3 regions of the Comamonas kerstersii genome follow, and region 3 is predicted to be linked to each of the others. Evidence: riboswitches for the same ligand, from Rfam matches in the RefSeq annotation. Region 3 holds a riboswitch; each other region holds the start of a gene.
The links. Region 3 has a riboswitch for cobalamin ahead of cobU (bifunctional adenosylcobinamide kinase/adenosylcobinamide-phosphate guanylyltransferase). Riboswitches for the same ligand answer to the same signal wherever they lie in the genome.
Positions count from the first base shown of each region.

Region 1 (7,503 bases), 430 kb from region 3:
TCTACGGCGCTGATGGCTTTGACCTGGTAGTCGCGCAGGCCAAGGTAGGCGTGGCCTTCGGCCGCCAGCGCCTCCTGCGCCTTGGCAATGTCGCGCTGGAGCATGTCCAGCAGCCCTTCGGGCGAGTGGAAGTTCTGCAGCGGCTTGGCGAGGTTGGAGCTGTGGCGCAGATCACGAAACCAGGTGCCGCTGGCTTCTTCATGCTGCTTCACATAAGGGCGACCATTGCAGGAGTAGGCAAAGGGAATGGTGAAGTGCGCGCCCTGCCCGTCTTCCCAGGGCTGCACGCGCTGGGCCAGCTGCCACGCGGCCTGCACGCCATCGGCCGGTAAAAAGGCACGGGCATAGCGCTCTGCCTGGCTGATCTTGCCTGCCACGTTCTGGTTCAGGCGCTTGGCCTCCACCACGGCCACAGGCACCAGCCCGGCAAACAGCACATAGTCTGCGCTTTGCATGCCTTGCATGGGCCACTCGGCAATGGCCTGGTTTTTGCCGCGCTGCGGGCGTGCGCCTTTGGCGTGGGTCAGGTGGACGGTGTCGGCCTCCCAGCCCGCGTCGCGCAGCATCTGGTCGATGAGCAGGCGTGTGCTGGCTTCGTCCATGTGCACCAGGCTGGCCGCCTTGCGGGAGCGCTCGCTCCAGCTGCGCATGGACTGGCTGCTTGGTGCTTGTTGCTGCGCGGCCTGTGCCTGGGCTTTGTGCAGCTCGGCCTTCAGGGCTGCAATGGTCTGGCTGGCTTCTTCGGCCAGCTGTTCGTAAATATCGCGCTCCTGCTGGGCCTGCTCGGCCAGCGCTTTTTCCTGCTCCGCTTGCTGGCGCAGCAGCTCGGCCATCGCGGCAGTGTCACTGCTGGCAGCCTCGGTGCTGCTGAGCTTGCGCTGCAGATCTTCTATCTGCTTTTGCAGGGCGTAGAGCTTCTGGCTGGGGTCATCGGGCAGCTGAAAGGGGCCGGGCTTGAAGTGTGGGTCCTTGCCAAAGGTGCGGTGAAACCACAGGGCCACTTCACGCGCGACTTTGAGGCTTTCCAGCGCTTCGCGGTAGCCAATGCGGTGATCGACTTCATGCGCGGCTTCATTGCCACGGGTGCGCAACAAGTGAAACATTTGCCGCACCTGTGCATCCAGCCCCAGGCGGGCATCGATGGCGCGCAGCAACTCGGCCTGGGTGGGCTGCAGCAACTGGATGCCGAGCCGGTTGGCCATGTCTTTGGCAATGGCCTCGGCCAGCAGGCGCAGCTTGGCCACGCAACTGACCGGGTCGTGAGGAAAGATTTTTTCTGCCGTGGCGCCCAGTGTGGCCAAGGCGTTGGAATGTGCCTGCAAAAACTCGAAATTGCTCACCCGCATTGCTCCGTGTGTTTTTTCTTGTCTGCTGCATTATGACGCTGTTACATGGTGTTGCAATTAAAGCGCTTCGCCCCATACCCCTAGGGTCTGCCATGGTTCTTGGCCCATACATACAGTGTGTGTTGTGTTTTAGCCGCACTACCTGCATGCCGGCATGCGACAAGGTCGAAGGCCTAAGTCTTTGATTTCTTGGGCGGCACATCCTCAGATCACAAGGCCACCCTCCGGGGTGCTCAGTGCCTAGCATTTTTTTGCCATTCAAGCACGGCATGCAGCGCAATATTTCGCTCGGTTAACGGCCGTAGAATTGAGCCCGTTGGTGCACTTGCTCGAGTGCTTGAGCAAGGTTAAACGGGAATCAGGGCGCACTTTTTCACAGTGCCAACCTGAACTGCCCCCGCAACAGTAAGTGAGGCGCGCTGCGTCAAACCGCGGTGCAAGGTAGCACACACAGCCACTGAAGCCTGAAAGCCTTTGGGAAGGCGTGCTGCCCAGGCCCACCAGTCTGGATACCGGCCAACTAACCACATGGAACGACCTGGTTCCTCCATGTATTTCCTCAACCGTACAGGCGGGGACGCCTGGGTGGTATGCATATGTTTTTGAAGATTTTGTGGTTGTCGCGCATGCCTGCATGGCTTGCGTGCTCACTTTTCTTTTGTGATGTGCAAGCCCGACGTCCTGCCTGTGTTTGCTGGACTTGTCGGCTTCATGATTACGCTTTACTCCAAACCCAATTGCCCCCAGTGCTCGATGACTGCACGCACTCTGGATCGCCAGGGCGTGGCCTATGAGGTCATCGACGTCTCGCAAACCCCGGAAGCGGCCGCACAAGTGCAAGCCTGGGGCTACCGCCAGGTGCCCGTGGTGTTCACGGGTGATGAGCACTGGAGCGGCTTTCGCCCCGACCGTCTGGCTGCCTTGGGCGCTATCGCCTGAGCCATGACCCGCTGGGTGTACTACTCCTCCCGCTCTGGCAATACCGAGAAGCTGTTGCGCCAGGCCGGTTTGCCCGCACTGCGCATTCCGCAGGAGGTAGACGCGCCCATGCCAGCGGTAGATGGTCCGTTCGTGCTGGTCACCCCCTCGTTTGGCGACAGCACCGGCAAAGGTGCCGTGCCCAAGCCTGTGATTCGCTTTCTGAATGACCCGCAGCGCCGCCAGTGGCTGCGCGCAGTCGTTGGCTGTGGCGACCGCAACTTTGGGGCCCTGTTTGCGCAGGCATCAGAAGTTGTGGCACGCAAATGTGGCGTGCCCCTGCTGCTGCGCATCGAGATGAGCGGCACGGCCAGAGACTGGCAGCGCCTGCAGGCCATTGACCAGCATTTTTCTGAACACTTTGAATTTTCTGCTTTCCAAGCATCGCCATGACCTTGCATACCCCAACTGAACTGGACTATCACGCCCTGAATGCCATGCTGAACTTGCCTGATGCTGAGGGCAAGATCCAGTTTGATGCCGACCGCATGGCCGCGCGCCAGTACTTCCTGCAGCATGTGAACCAGAACACGGTGTTCTTTCACAGCCTGCAGGAAAAGCTGGACTATCTGCGCACTGAAAACTATTACGAAGGCGAAGTGCTGGATGCGTACTCGCCGGAATTTATTGAACAGATCTTCAAGGCCGCGTTTGCCAAGAAGTTCCGCTTCCCTACCTTCCTGGGTGCCTACAAGTACTACACGGCCTACACCCTGAAGACCCGTGACGGCAAGCGCTATCTGGAGCGCTTTGAAGACCGTGTCGTCATGACGGCACTGTCGCTGGCCCGTGGCGATGAAAAGCTGGCCATGCGCATGATGGAAGAGATCATTGCCGGGCGCTTTCAGCCTGCAACGCCTACCTTCCTGAACGCTGGCAAGAAACAGCGTGGCGAGCTGGTGTCGTGCTTCCTGCTGCGTCTGGAAGACAACATGGAGAGCATTGGCCGCGGCATCAACTCTGCCCTGCAGCTGTCCAAGCGCGGTGGCGGCGTGGCCCTGCTGCTGAGCAATCTGCGCGAGCAAGGCGCGCCCATCAAGGGCATCCAGAACCAGTCTTCGGGCGTGATTCCCGTGATGAAGCTGCTGGAAGACGGCTTCTCCTATGCCAACCAGTTGGGCGCACGCCAGGGCGCAGGTGCGGTGTATCTGAACGCACACCACCCTGACATCATGCGATTCCTGGACACCAAGCGTGAAAACGCGGACGAGAAGATCCGCATCAAGACGCTGTCGCTGGGCGTGGTGATTCCGGACATTACGTTCGAGCTGGCCAAGAAGAACGAGGACATGTACCTGTTCTCGCCCTATGACGTCGAGCGCGTCTACGGCAAGCCTTTTGCCGACATCTCCGTGACCGAACACTACAAGGAGATGGTGGACGACCCCCGCATCAAGAAAACCAAGATCAAGGCACGTGAGTTCTTCCAGACCATTGCCGAGATCCAGTTTGAGTCGGGCTACCCTTACATTCTGTTCGAGGACACGGCCAACCGCGCCAACCCGATTGCGGGCCGCATCAACATGTCCAACCTGTGCTCGGAGATTCTGCAGGTCAATACACCGTCCGTGCTGGGCGAAGACCTGAACTACGAGCACATTGGCAACGATATTTCGTGCAACCTGGGTTCGCTGAACATTGCCACGACCATGGACGGCGGCAATCTGGGCGCGGCCGTGGAAACCGCCATCCGAGCGCTGACTGCCGTGTCGGAGATGAGCTCCATCAACTCCGTGCCTTCGGTGCGCCAGGGCAATGAGGACAGCCACGCCATTGGCCTGGGCCAGATGAACCTGCACGGCTATCTGGCACGTGAACGCATTCACTACGACAGCCCTGAGGCGGTGGAATTCACGAGTGTCTACTTTGCTGCCGTGGCTTTCCACTGCCTGCGTGCCTCCTGCCTGCTGGCCCAGGAAAAGCAAAAGCGCTTTGTAGGCTTTGAAGACAGCAAGTACGCCACGGGCGAGTACTTTGACAAGTACGTGTCCCGCGACTGGCTGCCCACCTCTGAAACGGTGAAAGCCCTGTTTGCCAAGACCGGCGTGCAGCTGCCTACCCGTGCAGACTGGGAACAGCTGAAAAAGGACGTGATGGCGCACGGCCTGTACAACCGCAATCTGCAGGCGATTCCGCCCACAGGTTCGATCAGCTACATCAACAACTCCACCTCGTCGATCCACCCTATCGCCTCGCGCATTGAAATTCGCAAGGAAGGCAAGATTGGCCGCGTGTACTACCCCGCGCCTTTCCTGTCGAACGACAACGTGGAGTATTACCGCGATGCGTATGAGATCGGCCCCAACGCCATCATCGACGTGTACGCCGCAGCCACCGAGCACGTGGACCAGGGCCTGTCGCTGACGCTGTTCTTCCCCGACACCGTCACCACGCGCGACATCAACAAGGCCCAGATCTATGCCTGGAAGAAGGGCATCAAGACCATCTACTACATCCGCCTGCGTCAGCTGGCGCTGGAAGGCACGGAAGTCAATGCGACCTGCGTGTCCTGCACTCTGTAAGAAAGATTAGTCATGACCAAGCTGACCCAAGCCATCAACTGGAACCGTATTGAAGACGACAAGGATCTGGAGATCTGGAACCGCGTCACGGCCAACTTCTGGCTGCCTGAGAAGGTGCCACTGTCTAACGACATCCCCTCGTGGGCCACGCTGCGCCCCAACGAGCAGCAGCTGACGATCCGCGTGTTCACCGGCCTGACGCTGCTGGACACCGTGCAAAACCAGGTGGGCGCACCTTCGCTGATGCAGGACGCAGTGACACCGCACGAAGAATCCGTGCTGTCGAACTTCACCTTCATGGAAGCGGTGCATGCGCGCAGCTATTCGTCGATTTTCTCGACACTGTGCTCAACCACGGAAATCGACGAAGCTTTCCGCTGGTCGGAAGAGAACCCCTGGCTGCAGAAGAAGGCATTGCTGATCCTCGAAGAGTACAAGGCCGAAGAGAACCCCTTCAAGAAGAAGATTGCCTCGGTGTGTCTGGAAAGCTTCCTGTTCTACAGCGGCTTTTACCTGCCCCTGTACTGGAGCAGCCGCGGCAAGCTGACCAACACGGCCGACCTGATTCGGCTGATCATCCGTGACGAGGCGGTGCACGGCTACTACATTGGCTACAAGTTCCAGCAGGCCTTTGCCAAGCTGCCTGCAGACCAGCAGGAAGCCATCAAGGGCGAGGCCTACGCCATGTTGTACGACCTGTACGACCTGGAATGCCACTACGCCGCCGAGCTGTATGACCCCGTGGGCCTGACCGAAGACGTCAAGCGCTTCATGCACTACAACGCCAACAAGGCGCTGAGCAATATGGGCTTTGAGCCCATGTTCCCCGAGGACATGTGCCAGGTGAACCCCGCCATCATGGCGGCGCTGAGCCCCAGCGCGAACGAGAACCATGACTTCTTCTCTGGCTCGGGCTCTTCCTATGTGATTGGCAAGGCAGTGGCTACTGAGGACGAAGACTGGGACTTTTAATGTCTTTCAGATGCCGTCTGGCGCCAGTCGCTGAACGGCAGCAGCAGCCCGCACCTTGTGTACACTGAGGTGCACTCCACGGCCAGCACTATGCTCCACAACATGGTGCTGGCCGGTTCACTTTCTGTATAGCACTGAACAGCAAGCAGCCTGCGCCACGAGGAACTTGCAACCGGACTGCCTATGTTGGGAAATCTGAAAGCTGCCATCCCCGCCAGCGCCATGCTGGCTGTCTTGTTACTCTCCCCTTCAGAAAGCCTTGCCCAGCAGCATGCACATACGCATGGCCGCATGCACATGGATGTGGCAGTAGATGCCCGGGCTATCACCGTCACACTTTCCAGCCCACTGGACACTTTTCTGGGTTTTGAACGTGCTCCACGCACAGAAGCAGAGCAGCAACAGCTTGAACAGCTGCTCGCTACGCTGCAGTCAGCGCAGCAGCTGATACAGCTTGACCCTGCAGCGCAATGCGCGCTGGACAGCGTGGATGTGGAATCCCCCATCCTGTCTGATCACACGCATGATCACCACCATGCAGACCATGCGCACGACCACGCGCATGACGAACATGCGGACATGGATGTGTATGTGGTTTTCTCCTGTGCGCATGCCCATAAGGCGCAATTTCTGGATGTACAGCAGCTGTTCCGTGCGTTTCCACGCCTGGAGCAGGTAGCGGTGCAAGTGGCTGCACCGCAGGGGCAGTTCAAGCGCCAGCTGCACGGCGGCGAGACACGGCTTCGTCTGGTTCGATGAAGGTCCACATGGCTGAAGCTGTACTCCAAGTTGACCAGCTGCGGTTTGCCTGGCCTGGTGCAACACAAGACTGCATAGATATTTCTGCACTGAGCGTGGATCGTGGCGACACCGTATTTCTGCACGGACCCAGTGGCTGTGGCAAAAGCACTTTGCTGTCATTGCTGGCAGGGGTGCTGCTGCCACAGTCCGGGCATGTTGCACTGCTGGGTACGCCCTGGAACCAGTTGCGCGCTACGGCACGAGACCAGTGGCGCGTAGACCACGTAGGCTATATCTTCCAGCAGTTCAACCTGCTGCCCTATCTGTCTGCGCTGGACAACGCCATACTGCCTTGCCGCTTTTCACAGCAGCGCCTGCGGGCTGCCCTGCAGCAGGCAGGTTCGGTAGACGCTGCGGCCCAGACCTGGCTTAGCAACATGGATCTGGACAGCAGCCTGTGGAACAAGCCCGCACACCAGCTTTCCGTTGGTCAGCAGCAGCGTGTGGCGGCTGCCCGAGCCCTGATTGGCACCCCGGACCTGGTGATTGCCGATGAGCCAACCTCTGCACTGGATGAAGAGCGGCGCAATGCTTTTCTGGATGTATTGCTGCAGGCATGTACACAGGCGGGTTCGGCCCTCGTCATGGTCAGCCATGACCCACGCATGGCCAGCCGCTTTTCGCGCCAGATCTCACTACCCACACTGAACCGAGCACAGCGCAGCAGCGAGGGGGTGGCATGAAGCTTCGCTATCTGATGCAGCTGGCCGCCCTGAGCGCCTGGAACCGCCGCTCGACCCTGCTGCTGACCATCTGCTCCATCGCCCTCTCCACCTTCATGCTGATGGGTGTAGAGCGCATGCGCACAGACTTGCGCAGCAGCTTCAGCTCGGCGGTTTCAGGCACCGACCTGATTGTGGGTGCACGCACTGGTTCGGTACAGC
Region 1 covers NZ_CP020121.1:2,937,037-2,944,539, forward strand. The annotation lists gene hsdR (type I restriction-modification system endonuclease) at 1-1,346, opposite strand, end outside; cobalamin riboswitch at 1,647-1,881, shown strand; gene nrdH (glutaredoxin-like protein NrdH) at 2,058-2,285, shown strand; gene nrdI (class Ib ribonucleoside-diphosphate reductase assembly flavoprotein NrdI) at 2,289-2,717, shown strand; gene nrdE (class 1b ribonucleoside-diphosphate reductase subunit alpha) at 2,714-4,846, shown strand; gene nrdF (class 1b ribonucleoside-diphosphate reductase subunit beta) at 4,859-5,818, shown strand; gene B5M06_RS13895 (ZrgA family zinc uptake protein) at 6,002-6,577, shown strand; gene B5M06_RS13900 (ATP-binding cassette domain-containing protein) at 6,586-7,302, shown strand; gene B5M06_RS13905 (ABC transporter permease) at 7,299-7,503, shown strand, end outside.
Region 1: another riboswitch for cobalamin. It lies ahead of nrdH (glutaredoxin-like protein NrdH); the one in region 3 lies ahead of cobU (bifunctional adenosylcobinamide kinase/adenosylcobinamide-phosphate guanylyltransferase).

Region 2 (7,503 bases), 820 kb from region 3:
CTGGTGCCGCAGTTAGCGGGCACGACATGGCGCGCTCAAGTGCCAGGTGTGGTGGAGCAAGCGCTGGAGGAAGTGGAGCAAGCAGATGTTCTGGTAGTGGTTACCCCGGTCTTTCGGGGCTCTTACACCGGCATGTTCAAGCACTTTTTTGACTTGATCCATCAGGATGCCTTGATCGATAAACCGATTCTGCTGGCTGCCACAGGCGGCAGTCAGCGTCACGCCTTGATGATTGATCACCAGCTGCGGCCCTTGTTCAGCTTTTTTCAGGCGCGCACTTTGCCGCTGGGCGTTTATGCGACAGACAGCGATTTTGAGAGCCATCGCCTGCACAGTGCAGCCTTGCTGGAGCGTGCCCAGTTGTCCGTGGATCGGGCATTGCCTGTGATTGAACTCATATGCCGCGCACCAGCGGTGACTCCCTGAGTGCTCACTTCGCGCTCTCCATACAGGGGAGCGCCCCCACTTTTTGTTTATTGTTTGAGAGGAACCCTGATGTTTGAGACTTCTATTGCAGGCAGTTTGCCAAAACCAGCCTGGCTGGCAGAAACCAACAAGCTCTGGCCGCAGTGGAAAGCGGAAGGCGATGCACTGCTGCAAGCCAAGGCGGATGCCACCCTGCTGTGGATCAAAGCCCAGGAAGATGCGGGCCTGGACATCATTTGCGATGGCGAACAGTCCAGGCAGCACTTTGTGCATGGCTTTCTGGAGCAAGTCGAGGGCATTGACTTTGAGAACAAGGTCAAGATGGGTATTCGTAACAACCGCTATGACGCCATGGTGCCGCAGGTGGTGTCGGCGCTGCGCCTGAAGGGCCGCGTTCATGCCTTTGAAGCGCAGCTGGCGCGCGCTCATACGAAAAAGAAGCTCAAGTTCACCTTGCCTGGACCCATGACCATCATCGACACCGTGGCAGACAATTACTACGGTGACAAGATCAAGCTGGCTTTTGCTTTTGCCGAATTGCTGAATCAGGAAGCCCTGGCGCTGCAGGCGGATGGCGTTGACATCATCCAGTTTGATGAGCCTGCATTCAATGTCTATATGAAGGACGCCGCAGACTGGGGTGTACAGGCACTTGAGCGTGCCGCACAAGGCTTGACCTGCACCACAGCGGTACATATCTGCTATGGCTACGGCATCAAGGCCAATACCGACTGGAAGAGCACCCTGGGTGAAGAGTGGCGGCAGTACGAAGAGGTGTTCCCCGCACTGGCGCGCAGCAGCATTGACCAGGTGAGTCTGGAGTGCATCCACTCCCATGTGCCTCCTGAACTGATGAAACTGCTGGTGGGCAAGGACGTGCTGGTGGGCGTGATCGATGTGGCCAGCGATGTGGTGGAGACACCTGAGGAGGTCGCAGACACCATCTCCAAGGCGCTGGAGTTTGTGCCTAAGGAACACTTGTTCCCTTGCACCAACTGTGGCCTGGCACCGATGGGGCGCGATGTGGCATGGCGCAAGCTGAAAGCCCTGGCTGCTGGTACCCAGCTTGCCAAGGAGCGGCTTGCGGTGAAGTCATTGTGATGGGCTGCAGCTGCTTTGTTCAGGCAGCTCAATCAGCCGGGCGCGCAACGAACTACCGGTGATGCACAAGTGATCGGAGGTTTGGCTAAACTGCCGCCTCGTTTTACTTGGGATTCCTGTCCCTGCAACGCCCTGATTTATGACTGCTGCAACCTATCCATCCGCTGAAACTGACTTTGACGCCATCATCCTGGGAGCGGGGGCAGCCGGTTTGTTCTGTTCGGCACAAGCCGGACAACTGGGCCTGAAGGTGCTGCTGATTGATCATGCGGAGAAGGTGGCAGAGAAGATCCGTATCTCAGGTGGTGGGCGCTGCAACTTTACGAACCGGGACTTGGATGTACGCGCCCCACACAAACACTATGTGGGCCAGAACCCCCAGTTTTGCCGCTCTGCGCTGTCTCGCTATACGCCTAACGACTTCATTGCCTTGCTGGACAAGCACGGCATTGCCTATGAAGAAAAGCACAAGGGGCAGTTGTTTGCCAGCCGTAGTGCCGAGGACATCATTCAGATGCTCTTGGCGGAATGCCAGGCGGGTCACGTACAGCGCTGGCAGCCGTGCAGCGTAAAGAAAGTGGCGTTTGATCCAGCCCAGGCACACAGCCGTAAATATGCAGTGCACACGGATCGCGGTGTCGTTCATGCACGGTGCCTGGTGCTGGCCACGGGTGGCCTGTCGATCCCCAAAATTGGTGCCACAGACTTTGGCTACCGTCTGGCACAGCAGTTTGGCCTGCCTTTGGTAGAGCGCCGCCCAGGCCTGGTACCTCTGACCTTTGATGGCGAGCACTGGCAGCCTTATGCACAGCTGGCTGGCCTGGCGCTGAACGTGGAGATCAGTACGGGCAGCCAAAAAGAGAGAGTGACTTTCCAAGAGGATTTGCTGTTCACGCACCGTGGTTTGTCTGGCCCAGCGGTGCTGCAAATTTCCAGCTACTGGAAAGAAGGCTCTCCGCTCAAAATCAATCTGCTACCTGGTAGCGATATGGGTGAATTACTACAGCAAGCCAAAAGCTGCTCTCGCAAGCTCGTCGCGAACGAGTTGTCTGCCTATATGCCTAGTCGCTTGGCGGATGCCTGGACCGCACAGCGGCCTGAGCTGCAACGTCCGATCAATGAGGTCAGCGATAAAGCGCTGGCTGCGTTGGCAGAGAAATTGTCCCGCTGGGAAATCACGCCCAGTGGTTCAGAAGGCTATAAAAAAGCGGAAGTGACTTTGGGTGGCATTGACACCAAAGCCTTGTCGCAAAAAACCATGGAGGCTAAATCTCAGCCCGGTCTGTATTGCATTGGTGAAGTCGTTGACATCACAGGCTGGCTGGGTGGCTATAACTTCCAGTGGGCTTGGGCCAGTGCTTTTGCGTGTGCGCAGGCCATGGCACAGCAGCCTGCGAACGATCAATAAAAATGCTTCGGCACGTTCGCTCAAGCACTGGTCGATGCCGTTCAGTCCGCAGATGAGGCTGGCTTTCCATAGCTCTTGCTCGTGAATGGGACTGCTTCGACACCACGGCGTTGATTGACGACCAGTGTCATCAAGAAAAACAGATTGCACAGCGTATTGCACATGCGTGGCAGGATGTCTGGCACAGTCTTTTGCCCTTCCTCCTCCACACGCACCATGCAGCGAATCGCCTTTTTGGCAGCAGATCGTGCCTGGTGCAGTTGTGGCACGGGGGCAGTGCCGCGAGGCAGCACAAAAATATGTTCACGCTCACCAACCTCGGTGCGGTAGTGCTGCAGTCTGCCCAGCAGCCATTGCTGGTCGTCTTCGGTCACAGCAAGACGTCCACGGATGGAGCCATTGATGTGAAAAGCCAGGGGCTGCAGCGTTTCAAGGTCCTGGCGCATGTCTTGCATGTCATCGGGCATGGCTGCAATGGCGCTGCCAATCAACGCACACAGTTCATCGGTGGTGACTTCAAAGTCGCACAGGTAAGAGGTCTGGTGAATAAAAGGGTAGCAGACTTCATCCCAGTTTTTGCTGAGTTTCATGGGGTTCTTTCGCGGTAGGGCATGCGCAGGCAGCGCAGAAAAATCTCTGCCGCCTCCGCCAGGCGTGGGCCAGGTCGCGTCGCAATGCGGCGCTCTTCGGCGGTCAGGGGACATATGCGCCCGTGCTCGAGCGCAGGAATACGGTGCCAGCCGGGGCGTGTGTGCACTGCGTGTGCCCCTTGGGAGTAGGTCTGGATGATCAGCTCCGGCGCATGCTGGACCACATATTCAGGAGAGAGCTTGGGGTAAGCCGTGGTCGATGCTGCTGCAATGTTCTGCGCCCCCAGAAGTGCTAACAACTCACCAATAAAGGAGCTGGGCGCGGCGCTGTAAAGCGCAGCATCAAGCTCGATATAGACACGCTGTGCTGGAATTTTTGCAGCTTGCTCGCGCAATGCATCGAGCTTTTGGTCCATGGCGGCAATCACCGCTGGTGCAGCCTGCGTGTCCAGTAGACCATCTAAGCGCTGCAAGACGCTGCGGACTTCCTCTATTGATAAGGCATCGACTTCCTGCACATTCAGGCCCAGTGCCTGCAGCTTTTGAATTACTTGCGGAGCGCGCCCCACCAGTACCAGATCGGGCTGTAGCTGAACAATTTCTTCGAGACGAGGTTGCCAGGTTTTTCCCAGCCGTGGGAGCTTGGCAACTTCTGGCGGGTCCAGCGAGAAATCATCCACACCTACGAGGCGATCGCAGGCCCCTAAAACACAAACTGCCTCCGTAGCAGAAGGCAGTAAAGAGATCACGCGCTGTGCCTGGGCCCATGCCTGCCCATAAAGGGCGGACAGGGTCACAAGGCACGCTGCGCTGTAGATGCGCAGCTTGGGCATTATTTAGGGGCCCATTTGAGCGTCAGATAACCAGCGCGGCCACGTTGGTTGTAGCCATAAACGGTTTCGTATTCCTTGTCAGTCAGGTTAGCCACACGTGCTTGTAGCGCCCAATCTTTGGCAAGCTGGTATTCGGCATAGGCATCTACTGTGGTGTAACTAGGAAGATAAGCGGCTGTAGAGCGCTGACGCTTGCCAACATGTAGTGCAGATGCACCTATCTTCCAAGCCCCCCAGTAAGCATCAAGTGCAACGCTGGCTTGATCTTTAGCTAGGTTGTATAGAGGTAAGCCGGAACCATCGTGGGCATTTAATCGCTCGTAATTTGCATTCAAATTCCAATGCGTGCCGCTGACGCTATATAGCAGTGACCAGCCCTTGAGCTGTGCTTGATTAACGTTGGCGGGAAACCAAGGGCTGTTATTTGGATCTGCTGGATCGGAAGGTGCCCAAGCAATCAAGTTTTTAACTTTGTTATCAAAACCTACCAACTTAAGATTGTGTACACCAATATCCCATGTAAGACCAATTTCATTGCTTTTTGCTGTTTCAGGCTGCAGCAGAGGATTTCCACTTCTTGGGTAGTACAGGTCATTGAAAGTAGGCGCAGTTAAGCTGCTGGAGCGACTGATATGTGCTTTGAGAGAAGAAAAAATTTCATAACCATAGGTCAGCCCCCAGGTGTTGTAACCACCGTATTGAGAGTTGTCATCTCGACGCAAATTGATCTGCCAAGAGTGGCCTGCGTGACTACCATTCACACCTGCGTAGACAGCATTCGTGGTACGGCTGGTGGTGTCAAATGGGGTAGACGTATCTATTTTTTGTTTTAAATGGTCAAAACCAGCGACAACGATACCTGCTGCCGTTTTTATTTCATTACCCCACTGGATTTCGTCTTGAGTGGTGTTGAACTTATCACTGTGGCGCGTATTGGTTGATACGGTGTGATATTGGTTGCTTTGCTTGTCCATAGAGCGAGCTAAGCTCAGATGGGTTTTCCACGTAGGACTCACAACACCGGATAGCTTCAAGGAGCGTGTCCCGGCTTGTGAATTAAGCCATGCATCTTGAAGCAAATTGTTGTAGTCCGCATTATCAAACTCAGCATAGCTTTGGGCTTGCAGTAGATTGGCATCTAAGCGCCAAGCATCATTGAATGCGTAACCCAGGCTGGCACTGACAGCCGTTTGGTTAAATTTATCTTTATCTGGACTATGTTTGGGGCCGGCTTTTTTGTTCGTTGAAGAAAATCCAGGATCGAGCACGCGGGATACATTCAAACTGTAGTTCCAGCCTTGCTGGGTGCCAATAAACCCAGCATTGGCATCTTTGTAGCCAGCACTGCCCCAGGTAATGTCGGCATGCGGTTTAAAGGCTTTTTTGGCACCTTTACCTTGTTTGGTAAAAATTTGAATCACGCCTCCAATGGCATCACTGCCATACAGAGCTGAGGCGGGGCCTTGTACTACTTCAATGCGTTCGATTTGTTCGATCGGAAGGCTAGCTAGAGTGGGAGTTCCCATTGTGGCCGAGCCAAAACGCACTCCATCGATAAGCAAAATTACTTGGTCACTTCCACGAATCGTGAAGGACTGTGTATTGCCCCGTCCTCCATTGCTTGACATACGGACGCCAGCCAGTCGTTGCATGATTTCAGCCAAAGAGCGTCCAGCAAAATTCCCTATTTGTTCTTGTGTGATCACACGCACGTCGGCCAAAGTTTCGTCCAGTTTTGTTTCGGAGCGGGTCGCCGTCACAACCGTGGGATTCATGCGCGCTTCTTCTGCGGCGACCTTTTGTGTCAAGGCCGTAGCGGTTATCGTAACCACAGCTAAAGCAAAACGCGCAGACGTGCCCACGGCACCCTGCTTCAAGGAGGTTTGGAGAGACATAAAAATTTTGAGCTGCACGCACAGCGTCCCCGCATGTGCGTCACAAAACCACCGGGGCAGCTGCGCAGGGCGGCTGCCTCGAACCAATTTCTGGCCGGTATCCAGACTGATGCACCGACTGTCGAAGCCTTCCCAAAGCACGAGGCTTCAGTGGCTGTGGAACGACAGGCTGGTCTTACGACCTGTGCACACACTGTTGCGGGGGCAGTACATGCAAGGTAAGGCGCTGTAGAGCGCAAAACCTCCATGTTTCTCGTTTATCAGCATGGCCTGAACGGCCACGCGAGCACCAGAAATCAGCGTGGATTCTAGAGCGCAAAACAGTGTTGTGCAGCCTGACTTGGCGATGGCTGTTGCCATATGGCACAGCATCACCCGGTTTTTGCGTGTTTCAGCGGTGTTGTTGCAGTTCGTCAATGCAGTGAGGTGCTTGGCATAACCTCAGCGGTGGCTATGCCTCGATAGCTACTGCAGGGCAGCGGCATTGCTCAGTCTTGTGTGCTGACCGCCTGAACGGCAGGCTGTGGGCTGCTTCAGCCCCACGGAGTTTTTTTGCTGCTGCGACAGTGTTGGCTATCAACGGTTTTTGGCTGTGACATGCTGCAGCACCATTCCTGCCAGCATGGCTGCTACAAACAGCCAGACCTCCATCTGCAGGGTGGCCAGATTCATCACGGCAGGGCCGGGGCAAAACCCTGCCAGGCCCCAGCCAGCGCCAAACATGGCGGCGCCCGTCAGCAGCTTGCGATCTACTACCGTGGCCGTTGGTAGCTGCATGGGCTCACCCAGTGCCGAGGTTTTGCGGCGCTTAGCCCATGTAAAAGCGACCAGCCCTACGGCAATTGCTCCGCCCATCACCAAGCCCAGCGAGGGGTCCCAGGTGCCAAAAATATCCAGAAAGTTTTGCACTTTGGCGGGGTTGCCCATGCCGGAGAGGATCAGCCCCAAACCGAACACTAAACCCGCAATCAATGCAGCGATTGCAATCATGGTGTGACTCCTTTTTCTTTGCTGTTCAAGCCACTACATGGCGCATGATGAACACTGTCGCCACGCCTGTGGCCATGAACATCAACGTGGCGGCCAATGAGCGAATGGACAAACGCGACAAACCACATACACCATGGCCACTGGTACAGCCCGAACCTAGTCGCGTGCCGAAACCTACCAGCAAGCCTGCGCTGATGATCAGCATGGGGTTGGAGGGCATTTGCATGGCTGGCAGTGGAGCAAACATCTGCCACAGCAGC
Region 2 covers NZ_CP020121.1:3,326,962-3,334,464, reverse strand. The annotation lists gene msuE (FMN reductase) at 1-426, shown strand, start outside; gene B5M06_RS15635 (methionine synthase) at 496-1,527, shown strand; gene B5M06_RS15630 (BaiN/RdsA family NAD(P)/FAD-dependent oxidoreductase) at 1,667-2,935, shown strand; gene B5M06_RS15625 (hypothetical protein) at 2,977-3,525, opposite strand; gene B5M06_RS15620 (ABC transporter substrate-binding protein) at 3,522-4,358, opposite strand; gene B5M06_RS15615 (TonB-dependent receptor domain-containing protein) at 4,358-6,253, opposite strand; cobalamin riboswitch at 6,329-6,562, opposite strand; gene B5M06_RS15610 (YeeE/YedE family protein) at 6,830-7,243, opposite strand; gene B5M06_RS15605 (YeeE/YedE family protein) at 7,269-7,503, opposite strand, start outside.
Region 2: another riboswitch for cobalamin. It lies ahead of B5M06_RS15615 (TonB-dependent receptor domain-containing protein); the one in region 3 lies ahead of cobU (bifunctional adenosylcobinamide kinase/adenosylcobinamide-phosphate guanylyltransferase).

Region 3 (7,503 bases):
AACGCTGCAGCAAGTGGCCGAGCTGCGCCCTGATCGTATTGCGCTGTATGCCTATGCACATCTGCCCGAGCGCTTCAAGCCTCAGCGTCGCATTCTTCAGGCGGATCTGCCTGCAGCAGCGGACAAGGTCAATATGCTGGCTGCGGCGCTGGACAGTTTCATGGAGGCTGGTTATGTGTACGTGGGCATGGACCACTTTGCCCTGCCTGAAGATTCACTGGCCGTAGCCAAGCGCCAGGGTCGCCTGCATCGCAACTTCCAGGGCTACAGCACACAGCCTGACTGCGATCTGATTGCACTGGGTGTTTCGGCCATTGGTCGCGTAGGGGCCACCTACAGCCAGAATGCCAAGACGCTGGAAGAGTATTACGACCTGCTCGATCAGGGGCGTCTGCCCATCGTGCGTGGCCTGGCGCTTTCGCGTGATGACATGCTGCGCCGTGCGGTGATCATGGCCATCATGTGTCAGGGCGAGGTGCAGTATGAGTCCATCAACAGTGCATGGCTCATTGACTTTCGCAAGTATTTCGCTGCCGAGATTGAGGCACTGAGGACGCAGGAAGAAGAAGGTCTGGTGGAGATTCTGGACGACTGCATCCGCGTGACGGCCAAGGGCTGGTTCTTCGTGCGTGGCGTAGCATTGGTGTTTGACCGCTATTTGCAAGAAGCACGTGATCGCGCGAGATTCTCGCGGATCATCTGATCTTTATGACACTTTCGTTTTTGTGGACTGCATTTTTCATGGGGCTCGTGGGTGGGCCCCATTGTCTTGCTATGTGCGCAGCACCCTGCCATGCCGTGATTCAAGGGCATGGCAAGGCGGTGCAGATGCATGCGACGTTGCCTCAACCTGCTGCATGGCCTGTATGGAGTGCCACGCAGTTTCACGCAGGTCGCTTGCTGGGCTATGGCGTGCTGGGAGCAGTGGCTGCGTTTGCCATGGAGCAGGTGGCCTGGTTTTCAGACCGCACCTCCATGCTGCATCCTGTGTGGGTGATGATGCACCTGGCCATTCTGGCCTGGGGCCTTCTGATGCTGTTTCAGGGGCAGCAGCCGCTGTGGCTGGAGCGTGCCGGGCGCATGGCCTGGAGCAAGGTCCAGCCTGTACTGGCCATGCGAGGCGGTGTGGTGCTGGCGGGGATGTGCTGGGCCTTGATGCCCTGCGGCTTGCTGTATTCCGCCATTTTGGTGGCGGCGCTGAGCGCTTCGCCACTGGCGGGGGGCTTGAGTATGGTGGCTTTTGGTCTGGGTGGGGCGCTGTGGCTGCTGGCTGCGCCTTATGCATGGCGCTGGCTCAGTGGCCGTGTCAGCCGTTTTCGCAGTGCGTGGGGCACGCGTGCAGCAGGTGGCATGCTGGTGCTGGTGTCGTTGTGGGCACTGTGGATGGATCTGATTTACAAGCCATCACTGTGGTGCCGTTAGGCCAGATCGAAAGCTAAAGCTAAAGAAGCGGGGGGGGGGAGGTTGGCGGAACTGCCGATGAAGGTGTCTGCAAAGCCACCGGGCCGTCAACCTGAACCGGGGGTTCAGGTGGGCGAGAGCAACCTAACGTTGGGTTCATCTGACGCGAGACGATCACGCTTGCTAGGCAATGTATCAAGCCCGTGCTCAATGAGCATTGGTTCAAGGCAATATAAAGCCCGGCGGGTTGCAGACGGGTGCAATTTTACTGCGGTTCTTGTGGTGCTGCAGGCAATTCCACACCATTGTCATTGTCTAGAGAAGGTTGTGCCTGTGCTTCGTCAGCAGAACTGGGCTCAGTCCCCAGTGCTTGATCCAGGCGCTGCAGCAGCTGTTCGGCCTGTGCCTGCTCCTGCGCAAGCAGTGCTTCCAGCGTCTGCAGGCGTTCGCCATCTTCATTGCTCAGCTGAGAAGACAGCTGCTGCTGCAGGTCGAGCAGCTGTTCGCGCAGTTTCAGATTTTCAAACGCCAGATTGACAGCCAGCAGCACCGCCACATGCTCGCGGGCACGCAGCTTGCTGGAGTCACGCATTTTCTGGAACTGCTGATCCACGCGCTCTACGGCCTCCAGGAGCTGTGCTTCCTGTCCGTCAGGGCAGGTCAGTACATAGTCCTGATGCAGAATCGTGACGTCCAGCTTGCTCATCGTGCCTCCCGGTTTTCTGGCAGACGCTCGATCAACTCATCCACACGTGCACGCGCGGCCTTCAGGCGTGACCTCAGCGAGTCGCGCTCTTTTTGCAGGGCTTGAATCTCTTCGGTGAGCAGGCGATTGGCGTGCTCCAGCGCTTCGTGCTTGGCCAGCAGCAGCTCTACACGCTCGGTAATGGGGGCAAGGATCGATGGTGTCGTCATGGATTGCTCTAATTGTAGGACTCCACTCTTCGCGAGAATGCAAAACTAGGTGAGATCGGTGAGCATATCTGCGAACTTGCATGGCTTTGTACGCAGCTTGCCTTGGTTTTTCATTGGGGTGTAACTTTGTGTATCCAGTGGGGGAGTGGTGTGGACCGCTAAAATCAGCGGATTCAATGTTGGTGCTCGCAACTTGGTTCACAAGTGTGCAGTTCAACGGGAAGCAGGGCGATGCGGCGAATCCTTCGCGTACATCTAGCCTGCGCTGCCCCCGCAACGGTGAGTTCCTGGTGTCAGATCTGGCACCCAGCCATCCACGCAGCCACTGAATGCCTTGAACAAGCATTTGGGAAGGCGATGGTCTTGACGAACCAGCCCGGATACCGGCCAACATCAGGTGTAGCACGCGCAGGCGGCTATTGTTTTGCCCATGGCTGGCGGGGAGGCTGGCGCGGGTGATCTTCTACACGATGTGCATGCACTTTCATCGGCTCTGGATGTTTTCAGCGGGTCCGCAGACTGCTGACGCAGCAGTTGAAGCCATGGTATGTGCGCTCAGACAGCCATTTCTATGAATATTGTGAATCACGGGCCCTGGCAGGAACTGATTCTGGGCGGCCAGAAAAGCGGCAAGACGCGCCGTGCAGAGCTGGCCGCGCGCGACTGGATCGCAGGCAGTGCTGGTCGCCGCGCCGTGTATCTGGCTACGGGTCAGGCCTGGGATGAGGAAATGCGCGTGCGCATCGCACGCCACCAGACAGACCGTGCACAGCGCGTGCCAGGCATGCAGACGGTGGAAGCGCCACGTCTGCTGGCCCAGGCGCTGCAGCAGCACAGCAATGCGCAGACGCTGGTGGTGGTGGATTGCCTGACGCTGTGGCTCACCAACTGGATGATGCCCATGGAAGGCGTGGAATTTGAGCCAAACCAGCCGCTGACGCAGGACTGGAGCGCGCAGCGTGCTCTTTTTCTGGAAGTGTTTCCTCGGTGCCCCGGGCCGGTGGTGCTGGTGGGCAATGAGATTGGCATGGGCGTGATTCCCATGGGGCGTGAGGTACGTGCCTTTGTAGATGCACTGGGCCGCCTGAACCAGGACGTGGCGCAGGCATGCAGTCGCGTGACTTTGATGGCAGCTGGCCTGCCACTGCAGCTCAAATGAAGCGCTATATACGACGCTGCAGCCTGCTGGCAGCCTGCTGGCTGGGCCTGCTGGGCAGTGTGCAGGCTGCCGATGTGCCGCCTGAGGCGCTCAAGGATGAGCGCGGCCGTAGCGTGGTGCTGAGTCAGCCACCACAGCGCATTGTGAGCCTGCTGCCTTCGCTGACTGAGACCGTGTGCGCGCTGGGGGCCTGCGACAAGCTGGTCGGGGTGGACCGCTATTCCAACTGGCCTGAAGACTTGCAGCGCAAGCTGCCCGTGGTGGGCGGTGGGCTGGACCCGAATGTGGAAGCCATTGTGGCGCTCAAGCCCGATGTGGTGCTGCTGTCCAGTTCGGCGCGCGTGGGCGAGCGTCTGGAGGCGCTGGGCCTGCGCACGGTGGCATTGGAGCCCCGTACGTCGGCCGATGTGCTGCGCGTGATGCATTCCGTGGGCGTGGTGCTGGGCCAGCCACCGCAGCAGGTGCAGGCCGTGTGGCAGCGTATGCAGAACGGGGTGCAGGCAGCGGCGCAGTCCCTGCCACCAGAAGTGCAGGGTGCGCGCGTGTACTTTGAAGTCAGCCGTGGGCCGTATGTGGCGGGGCCATCGTCTTTTATCGGGGAAATGCTCAGCCGCATGCAACTGGGCAATGTGGTGCCGCAGGAGATGGGGCCGTTTCCGCGCGTGAACCCGGAGTTCATCGTGCGTGCGCGGCCTGATGTGATTTTGATGGTCAACCACAGCATGCAGGCTGCCTCGTCCTACCCGGGCTGGCAGTCGCTGGAGGCTGTGAAGCAGCAGCGCATCTGTACTTTTGATGCAAGAGAGTCCGATGTGATCGTGCGCCCCGGGCCGCGCATGGACGAAGCCGCCGCACTGATTGCACGCTGCGTGCGTGAGAAAGCACCTCGCCGTGGCCATGAATAACAGTGCCATGTCGCGTGAAAACACCAGCTTGTTTCAAGAAAACAGCAGCTTGTTTCAAGAAAACAGCAGCTTGTTTCAAGAAAACAGCAGCTTGTTTCGTGAAAAACGGCGCAGTGCCTGGCTGGCGCTGGGCCTGCTGCTGCTGAGTGTGGGCGCCATGGGCATCGGTGCCAGTGTGGGCAGCACCGGCTGGGAAAGCGTGTGGCACATGCAGCAGGACCCTGTGGCCTGGCAGATCGTCTGGGACATTCGCCTGCCGCGCACGCTGGGCGCCTGGCTGGCGGGCGCATTGCTGGGGCTGGCAGGTGCGGTGGCGCAGGGGCTGTTTCGCAACCCGCTGGCCGATCCTTATCTGCTGGGCAGCGCCTCGGGCGCTTCGCTGGGCGGTGCGGTCGCCATGGTGCTGGGCGGCTCGACCGCCATGGGCATGGAATGGATGCAGCGCCTGGGCATGACGGGCATGGCCTTTGTGGGTGCTGGCATTGCCGTGCTGCTGGCGCTGATGCTGGCGCAGGGCGTGCAAAACAGTCTGCGCCTTTTGCTGGCCGGGGTGGTGGTGGGCGTGGTGCTCAGCGCCATGCGTGACATGCTGGAGCTGCGCTATCCGGACATCCTGCAGCCCATGAAAGCTTTTGGTCTGGGTAGTACCGCCTTTATAGGCTGGCAGTCCTGCGGTCTGATGCTGGGGGCGCTGCTGGTGTGCCTGCTGGCGGCTTGGGGACTGGCGCGGGTGCTCGATGGGCTGAGCCTGGGCGAATCCACAGCAGCCAGTCTGGGCCTGCCGCTGGCACCCATGCGTGCAGGGCTGATTGTGGTGATGGCACTGGCCACGGGCACGGCTGTGGCACAGGCTGGCTTGATTGCCTTTGTGGGGCTGGCTGCGCCGCATCTGGTGCGCAGCATGGTCAGCGCAGGGCAGGCACGCAGCTGCCTGCTCAGCAGTCTGATGGGCGGCGTATTGCTGCTGCTGGCCGACATTCTGGCGCGCTGGGTCATGGCGCCAGAGGAATTGCCCGTAGGCGTGCTGACCGCATTGCTGGGTGGCAGCTATCTGCTGTGGCTCATGCACCGTGGCCACGCTGCGCGGCAGGGGAGGGGCACATGAAGAGCGCTTTGCCTGTGGCACTGCAGGCCCGGCAGCTGCAGGTATCAGCCGGTCGCCAGCGCTTGCTGCATGGCCTGGATGTACAGCTGCCTGCACAGCAGTGGACGGCCATTGTGGGCCCCAATGGGGCGGGTAAGTCCACGCTGCTGCGGGCGCTGGCCGGGCTGCTGCCGCGCAGCGCGTGGCAGGGGCAGATAGAGCTGATGGGTCGCGCATTGCAGGACTGGCCACGCCGCGAGCGCGCACGCATGCTGTCGTGGATGGGGCAAAACGAAAACACCACGCAGGATGTGTGCAGCTATGACGTGGTCATGCTGGGCCGCCTGCCACACCAGAGCTGGCTGGCTGCCCCCAATGCTGAGGACCACACTGTGGTGCAGCAATGCCTGCAGATGACGCAGGCCTGGGACTGGCGACATCGGTCGCTGGCGGAGCTTTCCGGCGGTGAGCGCCAGCGCGTGCTGCTGGCGCGTGCGCTGGCCGTGCAGGCGCAGGTGCTGCTGATGGACGAGCCGCTGGCCAATCTGGATCCGCCGCACCAGAGCGCCTGGATGGACACTGTGCAGGCCCAGGTTGCCAGCGGCCACACCGTGGTCAGCGTGCTGCATGAGCTGGGCATTGCGCTGCAGTCCGACCACATGGTGGTCATGCAGGCCGGGCGTGTGCTGCACCAGGGTGCGACGCAGGATGCAGCCACCCATGCGGCGCTGGAGGCGGTGTTCGAGCACCGCATCCGCATCCGCGAGATCGACGGCATGTGGATGGCGCTGCCCACGGCAGGCCATGCCCCATCGATGAAGAACAAAAATGGCCGCTAAGGCCGATGCTAAAAGCGCAGACAGCTATGCAAATTGAAACACCACCGAGCGAAAAGCCCTACGACAAGGCCGAGGGCGAACGCCGCGGCCTGGTCATCGTCAACACCGGTGACGGCAAGGGCAAGAGCACGGCCGCCTTCGGGCTGGCGTTCCGTGCGCTGGGCCGGGGCAAGGCGGTCAAGGTTTTCCAGTTCATGAAAGTGCCCACGGCACGTTTTGGCGAGCACCGCCTGGCAGAGCGCGTGGGCCTGCCCGTGGAAGGGCTGGGCGACGGCTTCAGCTGGAAGAGCAAGGACCTGGACCACTCCGCGCAGTTGGCGCGTGAGGGCTGGGACAAGGCCAAGGCGGCCATTCTCTCGGGCGCGTATTTCCTCGTCGTGCTCGATGAGGTGACCTATCCCCTGATCTATGGCTGGTTGCCGCTGCAGGAAGTCCTCGATACCCTGCAGGCACGACCGAAAGACGTGCATGTGTGCCTCACGGGCCGCCGCTGCCCGCAGGAGCTCATCGCCATCGCGGACACGGTGACCGAGATGCAGATGATCAAGCACGCCTTTCAGGCAGGCATTCCTGCGCAACGCGGCATTGAAGACTGAAAGGGGAACGGGATGAGCGAGACCCACGATCTGGACCAGTACGCCACCATTGCGGCCACACCGTTTTCGTCGGCCGAGCGAGCGGCCGTGTACCGCGCCATCTACGAGCGGCGCGACATGCGCCACTTTGTGCCGGGCACGGTGCCGGACGAGGTGCTGCTGCGTCTGCTGCGTGCCGCGCACCATGCGCCCAGCGTCGGCTTCATGCAGCCCTGGCGCTTTATCCGCATTCGCTCGCGTGCCATGCGCGAAGGTATTCATGCGCTGGTTGAGCAGGAGCGCGTGCTCACCGCCAAGGCGCTGGGAGAGCGTGAAGAAGACTTCATGCAGCTCAAGGTGCAGGGCGTGCTGGACGCGGCCGAGGTGCTGATCGTCAGCCTGCCGCCGGGGCGCGAAGCCCATGTGTTTGGCCGCCGCACCATGCCCGAGATGGACATGGCCTCTGCCGCCTGCGCCATCCAGAACATGTGGCTGGCCGCGCGGGCCGAAGGGCTGGGCATGGGCTGGGTGTCGATCTACGACCCCGTGGCGCTCGCCCAGCTGCTGGAAATGCCCGCAGGCAGCTACCCGCTGGCCGTGCTGTGCCTGGGCCCCGTGCAGGCCT
Region 3 covers NZ_CP020121.1:2,509,870-2,517,372, forward strand. The annotation lists gene hemN (oxygen-independent coproporphyrinogen III oxidase) at 1-703, shown strand, start outside; gene B5M06_RS11750 (sulfite exporter TauE/SafE family protein) at 709-1,422, shown strand; gene B5M06_RS11755 (cell division protein ZapA) at 1,667-2,107, opposite strand; gene B5M06_RS11760 (DUF5320 domain-containing protein) at 2,104-2,316, opposite strand; cobalamin riboswitch at 2,480-2,722, shown strand; gene cobU (bifunctional adenosylcobinamide kinase/adenosylcobinamide-phosphate guanylyltransferase) at 2,888-3,475, shown strand; gene B5M06_RS11770 (ABC transporter substrate-binding protein) at 3,472-4,380, shown strand; gene B5M06_RS11775 (FecCD family ABC transporter permease) at 4,472-5,485, shown strand; gene B5M06_RS11780 (ABC transporter ATP-binding protein) at 5,482-6,303, shown strand; gene cobO (cob(I)yrinic acid a,c-diamide adenosyltransferase) at 6,330-6,899, shown strand; gene bluB (5,6-dimethylbenzimidazole synthase) at 6,912-7,503, shown strand, end outside.